Regions from separate parts of the Streptomyces sp. NPDC056347 genome, predicted to be linked through region 1. Evidence: riboswitches for the same ligand, from Rfam matches in the RefSeq annotation. Region 1 holds a riboswitch; the other holds the start of a gene.
What was found. Region 1 has a riboswitch for cobalamin ahead of ACFCV8_RS08470 (FecCD family ABC transporter permease). Riboswitches for the same ligand answer to the same signal wherever they lie in the genome.

Region 1 (3,223 bases):
GGAGTGCCGCGAGGTTGAGGTCGTGCAGGGCGGTGAGGACGGTGGGCCCGCTGTCGCGCACCAGCGCCAGCACGTCCAGCTGCTGGGCGATGTCGAGATGGTTGGTCGGTTCGTCGAGGACCAGGAGCCGGGGCTGCTGGGCCAGCGCGCGGGCGATCAGCACCCGTTGCTTCTCGCCGCCGGACAGGGTGAGGAAGCCGCGGTCGGCGAGGTGGTCGGCGCCGACGCCGACCAGGGCCCGTGCGCAGGCCGCGCGGTCCGCCCCGGTGGCCCGGCCCATCGACGACTGGTGCGGGGTGCGGCCCATGGCCACGACCTCGGCCACGGTGAAGTCGAACTCGGAGACGGCCTCCTGGGGGAGCGCGGCCAGTCGGCGGGCGCTTTCGCGCGGGCTCATGGCGTACAGGTCCTCCCCGTCCAGCCGCACGGTCCCGGCGGTGGGGCGCAGCGCCCGGTAGACGCAGCGCAGCAGGGTGGACTTGCCGCTGCCGTTGGGCCCGACCAGGCCGACGAGCTGTCCTTCGCCCGCGCCGAGCGTGGCGTCGGCCACCAGGCGGGCACCGGCGACCTCGACGGTCAGGTCTTCGATGTCGATCCGCATCAGGCGCCTCCGAAGGTGTAGGTGCGGCGGCGCATCAGGAGTACGAAGCACGGCACACCGATGGCCGCGGTCAGTACGCCGACCGGCAGTTCGGCGGGGGCGAGGACCACCCGGGAGAGGATGTCCACCCAGATCATCAGGACGGCGCCGACCAGCGGGGCGACGGCGAGGAGGCGGCGGTGGTCGGCGCCGACCAGCATCCGTACGGCGTGCGGCACCATCAGCCCGACGAAGCCGATCGCCCCGCTGACCGCGACCACCGCTCCGGTGACGGCCGCGCAGACCACGAAGAGCTCCTTGCGCAGCCGCCCGGCGTCGACACCGAGGGCGGCGGCCGTCTCGTCGCCCATGGCCAGGGCGTTCAGCCGGCGGGCGGACCAGGTGAGGTGGGCGATGCCGCAGAGCACGGCTCCGGCCGCGATCGGCACCGAGGCCCAGCTGGCGCCGCCGAGGCTGCCGAGCATCCACATCATCGCGGAGCGGGCGGCCTCGCCGTGTTCGGCGGCGAACACCATGAAGGTGGTGACGGCCGAGAAGCCGTAGTACATCGCGGTGCCCGTGAGGACGAGCCGCAGCGGGGTGAGGCCGCGGGCGGTGCGGGCGACCGCGTAGACGAGCAGCATGGCGAGGAGCGCGGCGAGGAACGAGGCCGCGGACAGCGCCCAGATGCCCAGGGCGCCGAAGGCACCGAAGATGAGTACGGCGTTGGCGCCGACGGCCGCGCCCGAGGAGATGCCGAGGACGAACGGGTCGGCGAGGGCGTTGCGGACCATGGCCTGCACTGCGATGCCGACGGCGGCGAGCCCGGCACCGACGACGGCGGCCAGCGCGGCGCGCGGGAAACGCAGTTCCCAGACGATGGTGTACGCCGCCACCTGGTCGGCGGATATCCGGCCGCCGGTCAGCCCGGCCCACAGATGGCCCAGCACTTCGCCCCAGGAGAGCCCGGACGCCCCGATGCCCGCGCCGCAGACCAGCGAGACCAGCAGCGCCGCGCCGAGGAGGGGCACGAGGAGTTTCGGCGACATGCGGCGGGGCGGTGCGGGCCCGGTTCCGGCACGGGCCGTGCGGGAGGGCGTGGCGGGTCGGCGGTCGAGGGGGGTGGCCACGGGCGGTTCGCTTTCGCCTCGGGCCGTGCATCTACGTCATCAACGGAGCGGCCCGGACGCGGTGCGCCCCGTGCAGCACCCATCGCAGTCCACGGCGAATTGACAGGAGCCTTCACCGCCGCGGGTAATCGGGCTCGCGGGGCCCTGTTCGGGCACCGCCTACCGTTGCGGGTCAGCGCCGGAATTCGACCGGACTTCCCCCGCGGGGCAGATGCAGCTTAACGCGAGCGCTCCCGGGCGTTTCCACCCCGTCCGCGGCCGGCCGGGGCGGTGTCCTCGCGGGCGGTGCGCCAGGCCCGGTGCGGTACGGGGCCGACAGCCCGGCCACGGCGGCGAGTGCCACCGCGCCGGTCCGAAGACCGCCCGGCCGTCGGGCGGTCGACCGCTCCCTCAGGGGTGCGCGCGCCGCGCGGCGGCCGCGTCGCGGCCCGAGATCAGGTGGCGGCTCGCCAGCTCCGCCACGCCCGCGACGTCCCGCTCGGCGATCGCCGTGTACAGGCCCTCGTGCTCGCGCGCGACGCCCTCCAGGTCGTCGTGCTGTCCCAGCAGCCAGCGCATCCTGCTGCGCAGGGTGGCCTGGAGTTCGTTCAGGAGCTCGTTGTCGGCGAGTGCCGTGACCGTCTCGTGGAAGTCGGCGGCGGCCCGGCGGGCCCCCACGGCGTCGCCCTTGACGGCCGCCGCCAGCTCGGCGTCCAGATCGGAGCGGAGCTTCTCGAGCCCGGCGCGGGTGCGCCGCTGGGCGGCCAGCCGGAAGGTCAGGGACTCCAGGGCCGCGCGCACCTCGTCGAGGTCCTCCACGTCCGCCGCGGTGAATTCCCGCACAACGGCCCAGGTGCGGGGCCTGGGGGTGACCAGGCCTTCGGTGACCAGCGACTTCAGGGCCTCGCGGACGGGCAGTCTGCTCACCCCGAGCTCCGCGGCGAGTTCGCGTTCGACGAGTTTGCTGCCCGGCTCGCGCACACCGTCGATGATCTCGTCACGCAGCTGGCGCGTGACCCGTTCCGACTCGGGCTCGAAGTCCCCAGACCCTGTCATGTGCTCGATTCTCTCATCACCCGGCGCCCGCTCTCGGCAGACCGTTCAGCGGTACGCCGCGGGTCGGGCGGGGTGTAGCCGCGGGTGCGGACGAGGTCGTGGACGAGGGCGGTGAAGGCGTGCGCGGCGGCGCTCTCGTAACCGCTCCCCCGGCGCAGCAGGGTCGCCACCCGGGTGGGCAGCGGGGGGTCGACGGGGATGGTGCCGAGGTGCGGGTCGTCGTCGGTGACCGCCAGGGGCAGCACGGTGGCCAGCGGGGCGGTGCGCCGGACGATCTCGGTGAGGGCCTGGATGGTGTTGGCCTCCACGGCGATCGGGGGGTCGATCCGGTGCCGGACGAAGTACTCGTCGATATGGCTTCGGGTGATGAAGTCCGCGCTGAGCAGGGCGAGTTGCTGATCGGCCAGTTCCCGCACCGGCAGCGGGCGCTCGCCCCGGGTCCCGGCACGGTGCGCGCCGACGACCAGGCCCAGCGGCT
Region 2 (3,223 bases), on a different contig from region 1:
GCCTGCCTGCGCAAGGACGCGGAGGAGGCCCGGTTCCCGAAGAAGGTACGGGACCTGGCGAAGCTGGAGAACCAGGCGGTCGAGATCTGCGCCTACGACAACTCCGTCGTCAACGGACTGCTCCAAACACCGGACTACGCACGGGCGCTGTACGGGATGCGGCGCCCGTCCTACGGCGAGGAGGAGATCGAACGACTCGTGGCGGCGAGGATGGCCCGCCAGGAGATCTTCCATCAACAGCCCTCCCGGGTCTTCACATTCGTCCAGGAAGAAGTGACGCTGCAACGTCCGCTCGGGGGCAGAATGGTGATGCGGAAGCAGCTCGAACACCTGCTGGAAATCGGCGCCCGCCGGGACGTGGAGTTCCAGGTGATGCCCACGAACCGCGAGGACCACACTGGACTTGCCGGGGCGTTCAAACTGCTGCGGCTCGAAAGCGGGGAGACCGTGGGACACAGCGAGGCTCATCTCGTCAGTCGGCTGTTCTCGCACCCCAAGGAGATCCAGCTCTTCGAGATCCGCTATGGCATCATCCGGGCCCAGGCTCTCACTCCCCGTGAGTCGCTGGCCTTCATCGAGAAAGTGCTGGGAGAGACGTAATGACCAACCCTTCGACGGTGAACAGTTCCGTGCTGAAGTGGTTCAAGAGCAGCTACAGCACGAATGACGGCCCGGACTGCGTGGAGGTCGCCGTCGTCCCCGAGACCGTCCACGTACGCGACTCCAAGCAGACCCACGGTCCTCAGCTCGCCTTCGGACCCCGGCAGTGGAACGCCTTCGTGTCCTACGCGGCCGACCACTGACGTACACGTACGACGAGCGCGCCGACGCCCCGTGTCCGGCCTCCGCCGGGTGCGGGGCGTCGTCGTTGTGTTGTGGCGGTCGGTGCGGGCGGGCCCGTAGGGTGGGCCGTGCAGCTGGTTCGCCCCGTCCGCCAGACGGGGAGTCGTAAGAGGGAACCCGGTGGGAATCCGGGACTGCCCCGCAGCGGTGAGTGGGAACGACCGCCGTCATACGCACTGGGGCCCGGAACAGGGTCCTGGGAAGCGACGGCCAGTAGGTGTCCGCCTTTCGGCGGGTGTGCCCGCGAGTCCGAAGACCTGCCACTGCCCGCGCGCGATACGACGCGTGCGCGGACATCCCGGTGACCTCGTGGGCGGGTCGGCGTACATATCCGGCGGACGGCCGTGCCCTGTGGCGCGAGGCCGCACTGCGGGATGTGCCACTCCTTCGTGTCGTACGGGTCCTCGGGATCCCAGGGATACATCTCTCGAAGGAGATCTCCGTGACCGGCAGGACCGCAGCCGCGGCAGCACGGGCGACCGTGTACGGCTACCCGCGCCAGGGACAGAACCGCGAGCTGAAGAAGGCGATCGAGGGCTACTGGAAGGGCCGCGTCACCGCCGACGCGCTCCGCACCACCGCCGCCGACCTGCGACGCGCCAACTGGCGGGAGCTGGCCGAGGCCGGCATCCACGAAGTGCCCACCGGCGACTTCTCGTACTACGACCACGTACTGGACACCAGCGTCATGGTCGGCGTGGTTCCCGACCGGCACCGCGTGGCCGTCGCCTCCGACGCCCTGGACGGCTACTTCGCGATGGCGCGGGGTACCCAGGACGTGGCACCGCTGGAGATGACCAAGTGGTTCGACACCAACTACCACTATCTGGTGCCCGAGTTGGGGCCTGAGACGATGTTCGCAGCCGACTCGCGAAAGCAGGTCGCCGAGTTCCGGGAGGCGCTGGCCCTCGGGCTGACGCCCCGGCCCGTCCTGGTCGGCCCGGTCACCTATCTCCTCCTCGCCAAGCCCGCCCCCGGTGTGGGCGGCGACTTCGACCCGCTCACGCTGCTGGACCGGCTGCTGCCCGTGTACGCCGAAGTGCTCGCCGATCTGCGTGCGGCGGGCGCCGAGTGGGTGCAGCTCGACGAACCCGCCCTGGTCCAGGACCGTACCCCCGCCGAGCTGAACGCGGCGGCCCGCGCCTACCGCGGCCTGGGCGCCCTCACCGACCGTCCGAAGCTGCTGGTCGCCACCTACTTCGACCGGCTCGGCGAGGCGCTTCCGGTACTCGCGAAGGCCCCTGTCGACGGGATCGCCCTCGACTTCACCGAGGCGGCGGCCGCCAATCTGGACGCCCTGGCCGCCGTCGGAGGACTGCCCGGCAAGCGGCTGGTGGCCGGTCTCGTCAACGGCCGCAACATCTGGGCCAACGACCTGGAGAAGTCCCTCTCCATCCTCGGCATCCTGCTCGGCCTCGCCGACCGGGTCGACGTGGCCGCCTCCTGCTCGCTGCTGCACGTCCCGCTGACCGTCACCGCCGAGCGGGACCTCGATCCCCAGATCACCCGCTGGCTCGCCTTCGCCCGGCAGAAAACCGCCGAGATCGCCGCCCTCGCCCGGGCGATCACCCGGGGCACGGACACCATCGCCGCCGAACTCGCCGCGAACCGGGCGGCGCTGTCGTCCCGGGCCGGTTCGTCCCTGACCCGCGACCCGGCGGTACGGGCCCGCGCCGCCGCCGTCACCGAGGCGGAAACCCGCCGCTCCCAGCCGTACGCCGAGCGGGCCGCCGCCCAGCGCGCGCACCTGCGGCTCCCGCTGTTGCCGACCACCACCATCGGCTCGTTCCCGCAGACCACCGAAGTGCGCACGGCCCGCGCCGACCTGCGCGCCGGACGCATCGACGAGGCGGGGTACGAGGAACGGATCAGGAACGAGATCCGGGAGGTCATCTCCTTCCAGGAGAAGACCGGCCTGGACGTCCTGGTGCACGGCGAGCCCGAACGCAACGACATGGTGCAGTACTTCGCCGAGCGGCTCACGGGATACCTGGCGACCCAGCACGGCTGGGTCCAGTCGTACGGCACCCGGTACGTGCGTCCGCCCATCCTGGCCGGGGACATCTCGCGGCCGGAGCCGCTGACGGTGCGCTGGACCTCGTACGCGCAGTCGCTCTCGGACCGCCCGGTCAAGGGCATGCTGACCGGGCCGGTCACCATGCTGGCCTGGTCGTTCGTCCGCGACGACCAGCCGCTCGGCGAGACGGCCCGGCAGGTGGCGCTCGCCCTGCGCGACGAGGTGGTGGAGCTGGAGGCGAACGGGACGTCCGTCATCCAGGTCGACGAACCCGCGCTGCGCGAGACGCTGCCGCTGCGCGCCGCCGACCGGCCCGGCTACCTCGCCTGGGCGACGGAGGCGTTCCGGCTCAGTACCAGCGGG

Region 2: another riboswitch for cobalamin. It lies ahead of metE (5-methyltetrahydropteroyltriglutamate--homocysteine S-methyltransferase); the one in region 1 lies ahead of ACFCV8_RS08470 (FecCD family ABC transporter permease).

Annotation. Positions count from the first base shown of each region.
Region 1 covers NZ_JBHJQP010000023.1:1,815-5,037, reverse strand. Annotated here, with positions in the region: gene ACFCV8_RS08475 (ABC transporter ATP-binding protein) at 1-601, opposite strand, end outside; gene ACFCV8_RS08470 (FecCD family ABC transporter permease) at 601-1,710, opposite strand; cobalamin riboswitch at 1,812-1,933, opposite strand; gene ACFCV8_RS08465 (GntR family transcriptional regulator) at 2,101-2,745, opposite strand; gene cynR (transcriptional regulator CynR) at 2,742-3,223, opposite strand, start outside.
Region 2 covers NZ_JBHJQP010000105.1:13,939-17,161, forward strand. Annotated here, with positions in the region: gene ACFCV8_RS23165 (helix-turn-helix domain-containing protein) at 1-600, shown strand, start outside; gene ACFCV8_RS23170 (DUF397 domain-containing protein) at 600-803, shown strand; cobalamin riboswitch at 950-1,102, shown strand; gene metE (5-methyltetrahydropteroyltriglutamate--homocysteine S-methyltransferase) at 1,286-3,223, shown strand, end outside.